One region of the Paenibacillus sp. UASWS1643 genome, then DNA from elsewhere that is predicted to be linked to it. Evidence: riboswitches for the same ligand, from Rfam matches in the RefSeq annotation. Region 1 holds a riboswitch; each other region holds the start of a gene.
The links. Region 1 has a riboswitch for thiamine pyrophosphate ahead of FE296_RS13920 (ABC transporter substrate-binding protein). Riboswitches for the same ligand answer to the same signal wherever they lie in the genome.
Positions count from the first base shown of each region.

Region 2: it holds a riboswitch for thiamine pyrophosphate, as region 1 does, so the genes downstream of both, FE296_RS21965 (ABC transporter ATP-binding protein) here and FE296_RS13920 (ABC transporter substrate-binding protein) in region 1, are expected to answer to the same signal.
Region 3: it holds a riboswitch for thiamine pyrophosphate, as region 1 does, so the genes downstream of both, FE296_RS25015 (thiamine phosphate synthase) here and FE296_RS13920 (ABC transporter substrate-binding protein) in region 1, are expected to answer to the same signal.
Region 4: it holds a riboswitch for thiamine pyrophosphate, as region 1 does, so the genes downstream of both, tenA (thiaminase II) here and FE296_RS13920 (ABC transporter substrate-binding protein) in region 1, are expected to answer to the same signal.

Region 1 covers NZ_VXKZ01000107.1:113,917-118,132, forward strand. Annotated here, with positions in the region: gene FE296_RS13910 (ABC transporter permease) at 1-218, opposite strand, end outside; gene FE296_RS13915 (thiamine-binding protein) at 218-508, opposite strand; gene FE296_RS13920 (ABC transporter substrate-binding protein) at 732-1,772, opposite strand; TPP riboswitch at 1,993-2,105, opposite strand; gene FE296_RS13925 (phospholipase D-like domain-containing protein) at 2,651-3,940, shown strand; gene FE296_RS13930 (DUF2798 domain-containing protein) at 3,963-4,184, shown strand.
Region 2 covers NZ_VXKZ01000113.1:388,860-393,075, forward strand. Annotated here, with positions in the region: gene FE296_RS21955 (radical SAM/SPASM domain-containing protein) at 174-1,049, opposite strand; gene FE296_RS21960 (aspartate/glutamate racemase family protein) at 1,181-1,879, opposite strand; gene FE296_RS32910 (hypothetical protein) at 1,958-2,098, opposite strand; TPP riboswitch at 2,248-2,350, shown strand; gene FE296_RS21965 (ABC transporter ATP-binding protein) at 2,527-3,294, shown strand; gene FE296_RS21970 (ABC transporter permease) at 3,281-4,096, shown strand.
Region 3 covers NZ_VXKZ01000115.1:80,690-84,905, reverse strand. Annotated here, with positions in the region: gene thiS (sulfur carrier protein ThiS) at 1-89, opposite strand, end outside; gene thiO (glycine oxidase ThiO) at 86-1,258, opposite strand; gene FE296_RS25015 (thiamine phosphate synthase) at 1,276-1,938, opposite strand; TPP riboswitch at 2,162-2,271, opposite strand; gene FE296_RS25010 (ABC-F family ATP-binding cassette domain-containing protein) at 2,346-3,896, opposite strand; gene FE296_RS25005 (hypothetical protein) at 4,035-4,216, opposite strand, start outside.
Region 4 covers NZ_VXKZ01000115.1:733,139-737,354, reverse strand. Annotated here, with positions in the region: gene FE296_RS27660 (endo-1,4-beta-xylanase) at 1-902, shown strand, start outside; partial or broken gene FE296_RS27655 (hypothetical protein) at 938-1,210, shown strand; partial or broken gene FE296_RS27650 (sugar-binding protein) at 1,263-1,496, shown strand; TPP riboswitch at 1,703-1,800, shown strand; gene tenA (thiaminase II) at 1,918-2,583, shown strand; gene FE296_RS27640 (spore coat protein) at 2,720-3,016, opposite strand; gene FE296_RS27635 (hypothetical protein) at 3,027-3,227, opposite strand; gene FE296_RS27630 (zinc-dependent alcohol dehydrogenase) at 3,259-4,216, opposite strand, start outside.

The DNA of each region.
Region 1 (4,216 bases):
GCTGTTCCAGCGGCGAATCCGATAAGCGTTAACTGAATGGTTGCGGAAGCGTGCATGCCAAGCCGTTCGGCCTGAGTTGCCGCTTCGCGGGCGATATCGGACGGTGCAGGCAGCATCCATTTCTCAATATGGAAGAGGGAGACAGCTCCCTGCCATATCGCTATAAAGAGAATAACCGCCACAATGGGCGGCCATACACTTTTGAAATAGGTATGCATTAGCGATACTTCTCCGTCAGGGTATCCATGCTTAAGCCAGTAGGGCTATGGGCGATTTTGATCTGGGAGATGATGCTTGGACTGCCAGCCTCCACGAGTACCTCGTGCATTTTACGGACAACCTCCAGCAGTTCCTCCAGTTCCCCCTCCATTGTGGTGTCGAGCGCGTTCACCTGATATTTTAGGCCGGATTGCTGAATAACTTCAATGGCGCGATCTACGTAAGGATAAGAGTTCTCGCCATTTGGCGTTTTCGGAATAACCTGAATGCTAAGTAGTGTGCTTGCCATGAGAGATCACGGCTCCTTTCGTGATATATAAAATGAACCAATGACTGTTACACTTGCCACTTCGATGACAGAATAACCTTCCAATCGCTGTTATCCCCAGATTTTTTTGATTCCCTTTCTCTAAGGGAAAATCCGGTGATAAAGGCGACCGCTTCGCTTTTTCACGTTATTTCTGTCCTCTCCGTCCTCGTGTAAATATTAAGTTCGTTTTATATGAGAAATTTTATTGGGGTAAAAACTCGTTTGTGTATGCCTTGCTCACGTCGACCTGTTCATCCAGCAGTTTTTTGCTGAACATCCAGTCGGTGTAATTCTGCCACACTTCCTGTTTTTGTTCTCCCCAGCGTGGGGCATCATCCGTGTACTTTGGACTAAGCCATTTCTGGCTTGCCGACACTAATTCCTTATCCAGATCCGGTACGGCCTTGATCAGAATATTCGCTGCGTCTTCGGGATGATCAATTGCGTATTGATATCCTTCTGAAGTGGCTTTCAGGAATGCTTTCACCAACTCAGGGTCGTTCTGAATCGTCTGCTCGTTTGTTACGAGGACAGGCGTGTAGTAATCCAATGCATCTGAATAATCCTTCACATACAACATGTCGATGGGTTCCCCGCGCAGTTCGGCTTCAATACCCGTCCAGGCGTAGAAAATCCATGCAAAATCAATGTCCCGTTTTACTGCGGTGAAAAAGTCGGCGTCACCCATATTAATGTTTTTTACTTTCGATACATCGGCTCCGTCGCCTTCCATGATGGATTGCATCACGGCTTCTTCGACTGGGGAACCCCAACCGCCATAGGTTTTACCTTCAAAATCTTTCGGTGACTTGATATTCCGATCCGTCGGAGCAGCGAACCCGGATGTATTATGCTGAATAACTGCTGCAATGGAGACCAATGGAACACCCTGTGTGCGGGCTTGAGTTACACTCTCCTGATAACTTACGCCAAAAGGCACTTCATTCGAGGCAACCATTGTATCTGCGCCACCGGCACCTGGTTGTACAATCTCTACATTCAAGCCCTCAGCCTTGTAAAATCCTTGATCCACAGCCGCATACAGGCCGGTATGATTCGTATTTGGTGTCCAGTCGAGCACCACTTTAATATCTTTCAGGGCGGCAGTGTCACCTTTGTTGCTGCTTTCCGTATTTGTGTTGCCGTTCTGACCAGCTGGGGCAGCTTCTTTGCCACCACATGCGGCTACAGTCACCATAAGCACGCATAAGAGCAACAATCCCATCGTTTTACGCCATTTCATCTGTGGTTCTCTCCTTCGGTATGTCCGGCCGATTGGCACGGGGTACTCCTTGGCTTCATATCCAATCATCTTGCATAAATCGACAGATTTATACCAGTTGAGATCTGGATAACGTCACTTTTTTTAGCTCTCTGGCTATATAAAAGAACATTAAAAAAGCGTCCCGTAATCCGGGACGCGTGCAGGCGTTAGAGAGGTGGCGTTCAGCATAGGGCTGTGCCATTTCGATATACTCCGATTCCTACGCTGGCATGATCCAGATCAGGTCTAAGGGTTAGTATCTTGGTGGGATACACTCTCAGCCGGCCAATTCCGACTCCCCTGGGAAACTATGAAGTTACGGGCATTACTAGGTGTAATTATAGGTCAGAGGCCCATTCGTGTCCAGTCAGGAACTGGATGGGGACACGTATGAACTTATCAAACAGGCCGTTATACATATGTATATCAGCCTGTTTAGATGTGTTATTTTCAATAATTATCGTGGTGAATCCTATAAGGAAATCTGGCTGAGTGCAAAAGCATCGGATAGTGGGTCATAGCCTAAGTGCTGAAGATCCGGAAGGCTCCCAACAAATACTTAGATCAAATCGGATGTTTGATATCTCGTCGCATAAGGGCTGTTTTTCCTATTTCAGTGATCAGCTTTTGCCGTTTGACCTTGACCGGGGTCGCTTGATTTATTTAAAAAACATAATTTAGATACAAAAGGAGATAGTACTGCTATACAAATAATTACTTTTTACATAAAAATGGGGGCGTACTGAATGATCCTTAAAATCATATTCGCAATTATTCTGTCCTATTGTATCTACGTTTTTTTCACAGCTTACCTTTTATTTTTGGTTCCGTCTCCAGCTACTATTGAAAATACGGATATGCAAAAATCGATAACAGAAGGAAGTACAACAGATCGCGTATTGCTCTTGGAGGACGGCTTTCAATCCGGTCAGGTGAGAATCCAGACCATTCGAGAGGCGAAAACAAGCATCGACGTGGCTTATTACTCCATTCAAAAAGGAAAAACATCTAAACTCTTTTTTGCTGCTTTATTCGATGCAGCTGATCGGGGTGTTCATGTTCGAATCATTTTAGACGGGATTTTTCACAGCATGCGTGGAGAATTGCGTGATATTCCAGATGCCATTGCAGCTCACCCCAATGTGGAATTAAGATATTATGAACCACTCCACATATTTATGCCATGGACATGGCATAACCGTCTGCATGACAAGATCCTTCTTGTCGACAACACATATGGCATCATTGGCGGCCAAAATATTGGTGATAAATACATGGCATTGCAACCCCCAAAAGACTATGTATTCGATCGGGATGTCCTTGTTTACAATCCAAATCATAATACGAACAGCACGGTTGTTGAAATGAAAAAATATATAGATCGGTTATGGAGCCATCCATTCACCAAACCAGAAAAACATACAAAACGTCAGCATCATGCAAAAGGGTTAAAAGAACTGGCTCAGCTGGCTCAGTTATATAAAAAAGCTCAGGCTCAGAGCGATCCTTTTGTTAAAGTGTTGCCGAAGGAATGGGCTCAAGAAACTCTTCATTCCGACCACGTCACTTTCATTCACAATCCAATCCAAAGGCTGTATAAAGAACCGATCATGTGGAGAGCATTTGTTCATTTCGCCAATCAAGCAAAGTCGAAAGTGTACCTTCAGACGCCATATGCCATTCCTACCAAGAAAATGATGAAAGCCGTACATCTGTCGATGAATCCAGAAACAGAATGGGTCATGCTAACCAATTCAATCCAGCAGACCCCTAACCCTTTGGCTTTCGCGGGATACTTAAGTTCTAAGAAGCGGTTACTTGATACCAATCTGGCCATTTATGAATACCAAGGCCCTTATTCCATACACGGCAAATCATTTGTTATGGATGATTACCTCAGCATGGTTGGTTCGTATAACCTTGATCCCAGATCTGCCTTTCTAAATACAGAATCTGCTGTGGTCATTTCTGGTTCTGCATTCGCCGACCAACTAACAGAGGCTATGGATATCAAACGTGCACACAGTACGCGTGTGAATAAAGGTGACTATCCAGCAGAATCTACGAATCAGAAAGGCTCTGTTTTCAAACGAATGGCAATCACAGCTTTATCCAAACTGTCTTTTCTCTGGAAATTTATGTTGTAGTAAAAGAACCCACAATCTTGGCATGGTTCTGATCATGTCCATGTATGGAATGATCTCGGCATATCTCGCTGATCAATTAAGTGGGTCATCCGTACTCCGTACGTATCTCCATACAATCGCTCGTAACTTCAGCCTGGCGCTTCCATATCAGTTGATCGTTCTGGGACCACTCGTGCGATATGTATTTGGTAAATTCATCAAGGATAACGGGCCTGTAATGCCTGTCGTTAACAAAAGTGTGTGATTCGGTTGGCCATAAGTATTTCCTGGGCAATC
Region 2 (4,216 bases), on a different contig from region 1:
TATCCGCATTTTTTGCATGCCAGGTCTATCAAGCAATATGCTCATATCAACCTCTGGTATGCTCATTTGTAACGTATGTACCCCTCACTTGAATACCCGATAACAAAGAAAGACCACTACATTTGTCTCCAAATGTGTGATCTGAATGGCTCCTAGCTTGCTTATATAAGATGTCAGGCTCCAAATCTCTGACGATAACCGCACTTTCGACACAACTCTTCCACAGCTTCCCGCCTGGAGAAGCCATATACCAGATTGTTCGCTCGCTCACCCTCAATAATCTCCGAGAATGACTTCTCGTGCACATTACCCAGGTTAATTACACCCTCGCCATCGAGACAGCATGGAACCACCGTTCCATCCACAAGCACAGCTGCCTGACCACGCAATGCATGGCAGAAGCCTTTGCCGTCATCTTCAGGTGCATCCAGACTTGGCCACTGGAACTCATGGTCCTGATTCAGGTATACATTCGGGGCAATTTTGACCCCGCTGCCTGGAACTACTTTTTCCTCAATGCGGAAGTCCAGATTGAACTCACGTTCCAATACTTCAAGGGTCTCCCGATTTCGATTCATCTGAGCATTTGTGAAGTTATCTTGCGTCAGATTCCACAGTCGGAATGAGATGATGACATTGTGCTTAACGGCCTCGTGTACAAAGGACAAAATGTTGCTCAGGTATCCGTCACGGTCGGTTGAACCTTCATGCCCATCGAAGCTGTGCAGGGAGAAATTCATCTGCCGCAGTGCCGGTTTGCCAAGCAATTTATGCTGAGTCTTGGGCAATAGTGTACCATTCGTTGTAATGTTCACCTTGAGTCCCTTCTCATGTGCGGAATCGAGCAACAGATCTATTTTGGGATGCAACAAGGGTTCACCTTTGACATGTAGATAAATATGATTGGTGTGTGGTTTAACTTGTTCCAGTATATTGTTGAAGACTTCAGGGTCAATGAATCCTTTGGCACGCTGCGTCTGTGGACAGAAGCTGCAAGCCAGATTGCAGATACTCGTGATCTCAATATATACTTTTTTGAACGTTTTCAACTTGGGTCCCCATTCTGCCTAGGAGGGAGAACAATCCCACCTGCATTTTGTGATCCGGCCTATACGGGCCATCCCTATTATATCGGGTTCATGAGCCGAGGTAAATCAGAGAACTGGTTTATCTGGTTGTGTCAAAATGATTTGGCTAGTGCCAAATTTACAGATTCAATCGCATGAATACGTGTTGTATCAAATAATGGAACTTCTGAATCCTCTACTTTTACTAATAATCCAATTTCGGTGCAACCTAATATGATCCCCTCAGCTCCATCATCAACTAGCCTTTGGATCACCTTTTTATAATAATCCCTTGATAAGGGCTCAATTTTCCCTAAACATAATTCCTCATATATTATTTTATTGATAACTTTTCTATCCTCTTCATTCGGTATCAAAACCTTAATACCATTAAATTCAATTCGTTTTTTATAAAAGTCTTGTTCCATCGTATATTTTGTGCCGAGTAAACCAACCATACTTATTTTGGACTTATGAATTTGATTTGCTGTTGAATCAGCAATATGTACAATGGGTAAACGCACTTTTTCTTCAATATGTTTAATCACTTTATGCATCGTATTTGTACAAATTACAATCATTTCTGCTCCTGCCTTTTCCAAAGACTGAGCAGCATTCCCTAATAATTCACCAGCACTTTCCCAATCACCTTCAGCTTGATAACGCTCGATTTCTTCAAAATCCACGCTATATAAAATGCATTTGGCTGAATGAAGTCCTCCCAATTTATTTTTCACTTCTTCATTAATAATTCGATAATATTCTAACGATGACTCCCAGCTCATTCCACCAATAAGACCAATCGTTTTCATATACACTCCCCCTTCCATTTAATACATTCCGAAAGCAGCATATAGAAATTTAATAGATATTGTACCGTATCTATCTGATTAAATAAACCTGCCCCAGTAAGAGGAATAGAGGGACCTGGAGCAATTCCGGCAACGGCTTATTGCTTCTACCCGAATGATCTGGCTGTACAATCCGAATAATCTGACCGGACCATTTTCACGACTGCTTGGTTTACTCAATCATATTCCCTCCCATGTCGTAATTGTCTTGGACGAAGCGTATTATGAATCCGCAGAAAGCCAAGATCAGTACTCACATTCTTTCCGAGCGCCCCCTTTACATTCCACTTGCATGTGATATATGCTGAACACACAACTGCATATCTTGAACATTGCACTAGGGGAGCCTTACGGCTGAGACGAATCGAATGATTCGGACCCTTTGAACCTGATCTGGATCATACCAGCGGAGGGAAGTGGAGCGGCCTTTCAGTAAGCGGATTTTTTCATGTTGATAATGAAATTTAATGTGAATTGAACTTACAGACCCACTCATTTCTCCGGAAATGGGTGGGTCTTTTTCGCGTTCTGCGGGCAGATCAGAAGGTGTAATTAAAGATCCCGCAGTTTGAAGTTGAATTTGGAATAACAAGGGGGGACAAAACGAGATGGATAATAACATAACCATTCACAACATGAGCTACGCTTTCCCGGGAAAAAGGGATTCCCCCGTGCTCTCCAATGTGTCGATGCGTGTAGCCAACGGCGAATTCGTCTCGCTTATCGGCTCCAGCGGCTCCGGTAAAAGCACCCTTTTCAAGCTGCTGGCAGGCCTGCTTGAGCCAACCCATGGAACCATTGAAATTCCTTGGGTCCCTGAAGGAAAGCGACTGGGGCAGGTGGCCTACATGCCACAAAAGGACCTCCTGTTATCCTGGCGAACCGTCATGGAGAATTGCATGCTCCCCGCTGAACTTGCTCCAGAACGGCAGGATAAGGGAAGAATTCGCGCGGACATTCTGGCTGGGCTCGACAGATTTGGCCTATCCGGCTACGCGAATGCTTACCCAGACGAGCTGTCGGGTGGCATGCGCCAGCGTGTCGCGCTGCTTCGTACTTTGCTGACAGGTGGCCAACTCATGCTGCTGGATGAACCATTCGGCGCACTCGATGCCTTAACCAAACGGGAGATGCATCGCTGGTTGTTGGAACTGTGGGAAGGCCTGGGCAAGACCGTGTTGTTCATTACGCATGACATTGAAGAGGCGCTGCTGCTCAGTGATCGGATTATCCTGTTAACCCCGGGGCGCCAGGGCCAACAGCTACAGGATTTGACGGTACCTTTGCCACGTCCAAGACATTCGGACATGATCTACGAACCGGCGCTCGTTCAGATGAGACGACGACTGGAGGAACAATTGCATGCGAGAAGGTAACTTGGGAGACTGCATGAAGGATAGCGTAAGGCGTTGGCTTGCCCGTTATGGTCTGTTTCTTTGGCTCCTGCTCTTGCTGCTTGCCTTCTGGGAATGGATTGTGCGTATGGGATGGGTGCCCTCCTTCATCATTCCAGCCCCAACGGCGATTGCCAGCTCCCTGTATGAGCATCGCTACCTCCTGCTGGCTACACATCTGCCTGCTACCTTGATGGAGGTTGTCGTTGGTTTTGGCTTGTCCATAGTGACTGGAATTACGCTAGCGACAGGCATGCATATGAACCGATCGATTGAAAAGGCCTTGTATCCCTTCATCGTAATCAGTCAGACGATCCCGCTGATTGCCCTGTCCCCCGTCTTCATCCTATGGTTTGGCTACACGCTGTGGAGCAAAGTCGCCGTGGTGTTCCTGATCGCCTTCTTCCCCATTGTGGTCAGTACCTACGATGGACTTCGCCAAGGCGATCCAGAGCAGCGTGAACTGCTGCTCACCATGGGTGCCAGCAAGTGGGATATTTTTTGCAAACTCCAGATTCCACTTGCACTTCCCTCTTTTTTCTCGGGGCTAAAGATGTCTGTGGTGTACTGCGTGGTTGGGGCAACGATTGGCGAATGGCTCGGTGGCAGCAAAGGTCTCGGATACTTCAGCCGCCGCATGTCCAGCAACATGAACACGGATGCGATGTTTGCAGCTATTGTGCTGTTATCCCTGCTCGGGATCGTTTTGTTTGTACTGATTGCCTGGCTGGAGAAACGGTTTAGCATCCAGCGTCATCGTCAATGGAGGCAAAAGAAAAGTTGAATGATCTTCGAGAGAAACTTGATTTAAGTATAGGAATTACGGTTTCCAAAACATACTTATGTACAATTTCAGCAGCAAACTTCAATCAGTACATTGTCACATTGTCGTTAACATGCTGTT
Region 3 (4,216 bases), on a different contig from region 1:
ACTTGCAGATCAAAAGATTTAAGCAGTTTATCCACACGATTCAATCTGTCTTCAATCTCCATCCGTTGTCCATTAACGATGATATTCACTGCACCACTCCCTTTCTGTTCAATCGCTCCGGACTCAGCGCCTCAATTCCGAGTTCTTCTGAGCTTTTGCCAGCGAGCAACTCCGCGATAAGCCTGCCTGTTATCGCACTAAGCAAGATACCGTTGCGGTAATGCCCAAAGGCGGCGAACAGCCCGGGTATATTCTTGCAAGCACCTATATAAGGCAATCCATCTGGAGTTGCTGGTCTTACGCCTGCCCACGCTCGTATAAATTGTGCTTCTTTCATCCCGGGCACCCAGTGGGTAGCCGCTGTTAGCAGCTTTTGAACACCCTGTACAGAAACGTTCAAATCCGTTCTGCCTGGCAGACTGGTTGCCCCAAGCCAAACTTCACCATTGGCTTTGGGAACAATATAGATATCCTCTGCATACACCGTTCTGTCAGGTCTGTACCCTGCATGTTCATCTGAGAACTGAACGGCGGCTATTTCACCTTTCACCGACCACACAGGCAAGCTCAGATTTACATGTCTCATCAACTCTTCACTCTGTAATCCAGCCGCTATAATGACATGTTTGCATTTCATCTCACCGATCGATGTGGAGATCCCCTGCACGCCGTGTTCGTTTGCTTGCACACGTATATCCTGTATGCCCTCCATAACCCGTGCTCCCAATGCTTGAGCGGATTCGGCGTATGCCTTCGTTAGATGGACTGGAAGTATTTCACTCTCGTAAGGTCTGTAATAGGCTCCATACGTATCTCTGTTGAGCCATGATGCCTCATGTTGTACAACGGAACGATCCCACCACACCTCATCAGCAGAAGTAGACAACGCAAACTTCCGATTGTCCTTATAACTACTTAATTCACTGTATGAACGAAAAGGAGTTAGGAATCCCTGGCATTGCAGACCAGTCTCTACCTCACTGAGTGTAGCCATTAGCAATTGTTGCTCGATAAGTAATTGTCTACTCTGCCTGGCAAGCTTAGCCATCAAAGGATGAGCAAAATCCTCACTATCTGCCGCTAGCATTCCAGCCGCCGCGCATGAAGTGCCTCCTGCAATCGCCGAACGCTCCAGCAACAGCACATCCTGTCCACGGGAAGCAAGCTCATATGCGATTGCACAACCAACAACGCCTCCACCTACAATAATCGTTTCTGCATGAAACTTATCCGATTTATCAGTAATGATCTTCTTCATCCTCTCATCTCCTTGATTCAGCGCCTCAGACTTTCTTTAGCAACGATAGCCTGCCTTAATAATGCAGCCGACCGATCCGGGGAATCGCTCGCCCATACATTCGAGATCACAGCGGCTCCCTGTGCGCCTGCAGAGCGAATCGCCTGAATGTTTCCCGGCTCAATGCCCCCGATCGCAATGACAGGAATGGAGACACCCCTGCACACTTCAGCCAGAGCATATAATCCTCTTGGTTCAAGACCAGGCTTACTGTTGGTTGTGTAGACATGCCCGAAGAAAAGGTAATCGGCTCCCCGTTCTTCAGCGATTTTTGCCTCAACGATTGAATGAACAGATACACCCAGACGAAGGCGCTGCACATTGCCTATAACAGCAGGATTATAATTTCGTATCGCATCTTGCCCCCAATGTACACCGCCATAGATGTCATTCTGTGAAGGCAGCTCTGAACCATTGATAACGATGCGACAAGATGGAACGCCAACGCTACGCAGACTTTCAGCCCAACCAATCTTGTCTTGCCATGTGAGTTGTTTTTCTCGTATGTGAATATAGTCCACCCAAGACCAAACGTCCTTTGCAGCTTTTACAAAAGATGCTTGATCCCCTGCACCCCTAGATACAACATGCAATTCAAATGATTCTTGAACATGTTCATGAGAAATTACCGTACTGTTCATCTCCTTCCAGGCGGAATACTATGAAAACACAAAAAAGCCACTCCCGTAGGGGGTGGCTGCGTGTTAATTATAGGACCAGATGACTGACTGAAGCATACAGTTCATTTCGTGCAATAAAGCTATAGACCTTATAGCCTTAACGTTATACACGCAACTGCATGTTTCAATTCGTTAAGCAGACGGTTGAAATCCTTTCGAATTGCCGTTGCTCACGTCATTCACTGAAACGCGCTCGCCACTTCCCTACGCTGGTATGATCCAGATCAGGTGCAAAGGGTCCGGAATCGCATTCTTCCATCTCAGCCGCATCGTGCGGCCCCCCTAGTGTTCATATGAAGTTGTAGCCTATGTTACCATAGACGGATTTTTTTGTCACCGTCATTTCTGTTAAACATTGTCTTGAATCTCTAGTTTTTCTCAGACCATTCTTCGACATTCCATGTTTTGGTAACCCAACCCTCGTAGAAATCAGGTTCATGAGATACAAGTAACACCGTTCCCTTGAATTCTTGCAAAGCACGCTGCAACTCCGCTTTGGCTGTGACATCGAGATGGTTTGTCGGCTCATCGAATAAAATCCAGTTGCTTTCACGCATCAAGAGTTTGCATAAACGAACCTTGGCTTGCTCTCCACCACTCAGCATGTTAAGCGGACGGGTAATGTGCTCATTTTTCAATCCACAGCGAGCGAGATGACCCCGGACCTCATTCTGGGTCAAATGTGAAAACTCATTCCAGACATCCTCGATGGGCGTGATATTCCCAGCACGAACTTCCTGCTCAAAATAGGCCGTTTCGAGATAATCTCCCAAAAAGGTCTTTCCACTGAGTGGAGATATTTTTCCCAGGATGGTTTTCAACAGCGTTGATTTACCGACACCATTACAACCTACGATGGCAATTTTCTCACCACGTTCAATCGTCATCGTCATTTTGGGCAGCAAAGGATACGTATATCCAATTTCGAAATCAATACCCTCAAAGACCGTTTTGCTACTCGCGCGGGCATCCTTGAATTTGAACGTTGGTTTAGCCGCCTCATCTGGACGATCAATACGTTCAATTCTGTCCAGCTGTTTCTCCCGGCTCTTCGCTCGACCTGAAGTTGAAGCACGTGCCTTGTTACGCTGAATGAAATCTTCCTGCTTCTTGATGTACTCTTGCTGCTTCTCGTACGCATCAATATGCTGGGCTTTATTCATATCAGCCATCTCAAGGAACTTGTTATAGTTCGCTGCATATCTCGTTAATTTGGCAAATTCCAAATGATAAATGACATTTACGACTTCATTCATGAATTCCGTGTCATGGGAGATTAAGAGAAACGCATGCGGGTAGTCCTTCAGGTACCGTGACAGCCATTCAATGTGCTCTACATCCAGATAGTTGGTCGGCTCATCCAGCAAAAGAGCTGTAGGTTTCTCAAGCAGAAGCTTGGCAAGAAGCACCTTGGTACGTTGTCCACCACTTAGAGCTGCGACATCTCGATCAAGACCAATTGCGGACAAACCAAGACCATTGGCCATTTCTTCCACTTTTACGTCAATCAGATAAAAGTCGCCCTGTTCCAGTTGTTCCTGAATATCGCCCATCTCTTCCAGCAACTGCTCCAGCTTATCTGGATCTGCATCTGCCATCTGGTCCGTTATATTCATCATTTCTTTTTCTAATTCAAGCAACGGAAGGAATGCATCCTTAAGCACGTCACGAATCGTTTTGCCTGGCGTAAGCTTCGTGTGCTGATCCAGATATCCATAACGGACCTTAGGTGTCCATTCCACTTTTCCACTATCTTTAAGCAATTTACCGGTAAGGATGTTCATTAATGTGGATTTACCCACACCATTGGCACCAACAAGTCCTACGCGCTCTCCGGCAAGTAAACGAAACGATACATTTTTAAATAACGTGCGATCTCCAAAATTGTGACTTACGTTCTCTACTGACAATAAACTCATAAGATGAGGTTGCTCCTATCTATTAGACATTACTTTTGTTATTGTTCCGAAACCCTATTCTAGCACAGGTCCCGTCTTTTCTGAAAGTAATGTAAACAGTTCAAGAACCTCTTACATAATTTTGTCATACAGGCTACCCTAACGATTAGAGCATTTATATTCGAAATAGCCTTGTGCAGCTGCTTGTCTTGCGTCTGTAAACACCTCTTCAGCACGGTAACCATTACCACATGTGGAGGGATAATAGTACCTGATACCCGTTAAAGGATCTCCCCCACCTACTATGGCCGTTTTCTTCACAAGTCTGCCTCCACCGATCG
Region 4 (4,216 bases), on a different contig from region 1:
TGGAAGGCGCATATGGACAACTGCTCACAAAACACTTTAACAGCTTGACCGCAACCTATGAGATGAAACCGAAGTACATGTCTCCTTCCGAAGGTGTTTATGAGTTCGAGGCAGCCGATCAATATGTTCAATTCGCCGAGGAACATGGTATGGGCGTACGCGCACATGCGTTGTTGTGGCATATTGATGCTGCAGAGTGGATGTTCAAGGATCCTCGGGGTAACCCTGCGAGTCGAGAATTACTACTTGCCCGGATTCAGGATTATGTTGAGACCGTCATGACCCGATACAAAGGTAAGATCTATGCCTGGGATGTGGTAAACGAGGCGATTGCGGATAGCAATGGTGATGCCAACGGTTTACGTAAAAGTCCCTTTTATGAACTAATCGGTCCGGATTACATTGAGAAAACCTATGAATTCGCCCGTGCAGCCGATCCGGATGTCAAATTATACTACAACGAATACTTCACGGAAATCCCTGAGAAAAGAGAGCATATGTATCGGTTGGTCAAACGACTGAAAGAGAAAGGGCTCATCGATGGTGTGGGTTTGCAATCTCACTATAACCTGGAATCCCCGCCCATCAAGGAAATTGAAAAAACGATCAACATGTTCGCCGAACTTGGATTGGATATTCCGATCACGGAACTGGATGTTGATAGCGGAATTCCATTTGGTGAAGAGATGTCCGATGAAGTTGCGGTAAGGCAGGCGCATCGATATAAGGAAATGTTGGATTTGTACAAAAAACACAAAGATCACATTTCTTCAGTTACCTTATGGGGACTCCAAGATGAGAAGTCTTACAACAACCAGGCTATGCTGTTTGATTCAGCCCTGAAGGCCAAAAAAGCATACTGGGGACTCGTGGATGAATCCAGCTTGCCTGTGTTGACATAGAGAGCCGTCTCACTTTCGGGTAAACCGGATATCAGGTTGAATTGTCCATTCCATGGGGTGGTATCCAAGCCGGTTCAGAATATGAAGCCGGATTGGATATCCGTGTGACTGATGGCGGTACAAATGGGACACAACCTTATAATCCACTGTACTGGAATGATCGAACACAATCTCAGGAGCAAGATACAAGCAAATACGACGTGATTCAACTCGTCCCTATGCCAAATCTGCACAAGCTGTGCAAGGGATTGTTCAGATTGATGGGAAGAAAGACGCCCTATGGAATAAGGCTGTACCATTTGAAGTAAAACGGTTGAATGAGAGCGAAGGTGCAGAGGGGGGGCCTCACCCGGACGCCTTGTAAGTGCTGTGAAGAAAACAAATAAAGGATATCTCGTAGTAGCCAGAATTCAATTGCATTCACTGACGCCCAAAACAGGAAATGTTCTCGGTTTCGAGCTCCAAATTGACGACAACCAGGGCGGAGGTAAGCAGAACGTAGCCAAATGGAATGATAAGACCAATGAAAGCTGGAGAAATACTTCCCAGTACGGAATACTCACTTTTGTCGGAAAGAACAAACACGGGCATTAAACCATTGGCAGTAGTTGCAAGAATAGAAACCATCATAACAGTGGCTAAAACTCAACCATTGTTGTGATGGTTTTCATCATTTAAATACGTCACTCAAACTGATTATGGGGGATACAATCTGCCTTGACTATATTTAACAGCCCTTGATATACTAAATGGATGTTATTTTCTCTTTTATGCGGATAAGAAAGCAATCAACTACATACAACCGTTTGCGAGGGAGCCTTAACCGGCTGAGAGGGTGTTAAACCGACCTTACCTGATTTGGATAATGCCAACGTAGGGATGCAACGATGAAACGCTGTACTTGGGTAGCTCATGCGAACCCCCTTGTTTTAGTGTATTTGTCTGCGAAACATCCTATGGATGTTTCGTTTTTTTGTTTTAAAATACATACGTACATTATGAATTGGAGGGACATATGTTGACTATTTCAGAGAGACTATATCAGGCAGCACAGCCTGTGTGGAAGGAATGTCTTGAGCATCCCTTTGTTAAAGGAATCGGAGATGGTTCCTTACCGGTCGAACAATTTCGTTATTATTTGCTGCAAGACTACTTGTACCTGTATGATTATGCCCGTGTATTTGCACTAGGTATCGTCAAGTCGCACGACCCCAAATTGATGCAGTTTTTTAGTAAAAACGTAGATAACATCTTGAATGGCGAAATGAAAATTCATCGTTCTTATATGGAGCGATTAGGAATTACAGAGGATCATGTTTTTCAGGTAAAACCTGCACTGAAAAATGCAGCTTACACTAACTATATGCTTTCTGTTTCCCATGCGGGTGGCATAGCAGAAGTACTTGTATCCATTCTGGCCTGCTCATGGAGCTATGCAGAGATTGGTCAAGTTCTTTCCCAAAAGCCAGGTGCAGCTGATCATCCTTTTTATGGTGAGTGGATCACAGGATATGCTTCCTCTGAATACAACAGCAGCAATCAATCCCTTGTGACGTTAACGGATAAGTTATTAGAAGATTGTAGCGAGGAAACGTACCAACGGATGGAGGATATTTTCGTGATGTGCAGTCGCTTTGAGCTTGATTTTTGGGAGATGTCATGGAGGATGGAAAATAAGTAGAATACGTAAAGGAACGGTTGTATAAGCGTGTTTCGTGACGATGCCGAAAAAAGGGCGGATTGTATCCGCCTTTTATTATTATTGAAATTCTTGATACAGGAACATTTTGTTCTCTTGGCTAAAATCAAAAAGGGTGTCAGGACGGTATGTTCATAGCAGTCTGAATGTTTTTCAGATCGAGCTGAATTTGCTCTGCAATATGGTAAGGGTGGTATAGGCCATGCTGCACCATGTAATTTGATATCTTTTCATAAGAGTCTATGGCTTCATCGAGCTGTTTCATCAAAATTTGCTTGATTTCGGGGGTGGCACATTCGGTCACAGCCATGGCGTAGTTTCTGACGCTGCTCTTGGCGTTCATCAAAAAATCCATTGCGATCACGTCATCGGTCAGCGTATTAAGACCAGTCATGTGTTCTAATATTGGGTTCATTTTTTATCTCCTATACAGTCGCTTTAGACAGCACTCCACCGAGCTCCTGAAGCTGCTGTTGTGATAATGTTGCATCTTGTTGCAAAATTTGCTTGAGCTCCGGGTCGGTTACCAGAGCTTGCATGGTCTTGGATTTAGTCATGCAAACCGTCTTGAACGCAGCTATTTCATGTACCTCGAGCATCTCATGCAAAGCGTAAGTGGAATCCATTCAGATTGTCCTCCCATGTATCTATTCATATTTAAGGCTTTAAGATGACTTTAATGCAATCGTCCGTTTTTGTATCGAACACTTCATAGCCCCGCTTGGCCTCGCTGAGCGGAATGACGTGTGTAACAATGTCCCCAGGGTCCACTTTGCCAGACGTAACCAACTCGTACATATATGGCATGTAGTGAATTACCGGGGCTTGTCCGGAACGAATATTCACGTTTCGCTGCATGATGTCTCCGAGCGGGAATCCGTTATAACGTCCGCCGTATACCCCAGTGACTTGAATGGTGCCGCCTTTGCGGACCGCCTGAGATGCAATGATAAATGCGCTCATGGTGCCGCCTTGCAGTTTCATACCGCTGGCCAGAAATTCAAGATCGCTCATCTTGCCGTCCATTCCTACCGCATCGATAACAACATCGGCGCCGCCTTTGGTCATTTCCTTGAGAGTGTTCCCAATATTCTTATCCTGTTCGAAGTTTACGATTTCCACATTGTTTGTTCGCTTTGCATGCTTTAAGCGGTAATCGACATAGTCGACGGCTATGACCCGCTTAGCTCCTTTCAGCCAGCAAAATTTCTGGGCCAGGAGTCCGACCGGACCGCATCCGAGCACGATGACCGTATCTCCATTCTTTACACCGGCGTTATCTACGCTCCAGAATGCTGTCGTCATGGCATCGGCAATCAAGCTTAGCTTTTCGTCAGGTTGTTCGCAGTTTTCGGGAATCTTGAAGTGGGTAAAATTGGCGAACGGGACCCGTAAATACTCGGCTTGCCCGCCAGGATATCCACCGGTCGTTCCGGAGTATCCGAAATATGCGCCCATATCCCCGTGTTGGTTTGACTCGTCACATTGGCTTTCCAGCTGATTTTTGCAAAAAAAGCATTCACCGCATGCGATGTTAAACGGAATGATCACACGGTCACCTTTCTTTACCTTTGTTACGCCGGGGCCTACCTCTTCTACGATCCCCATCGGTTCA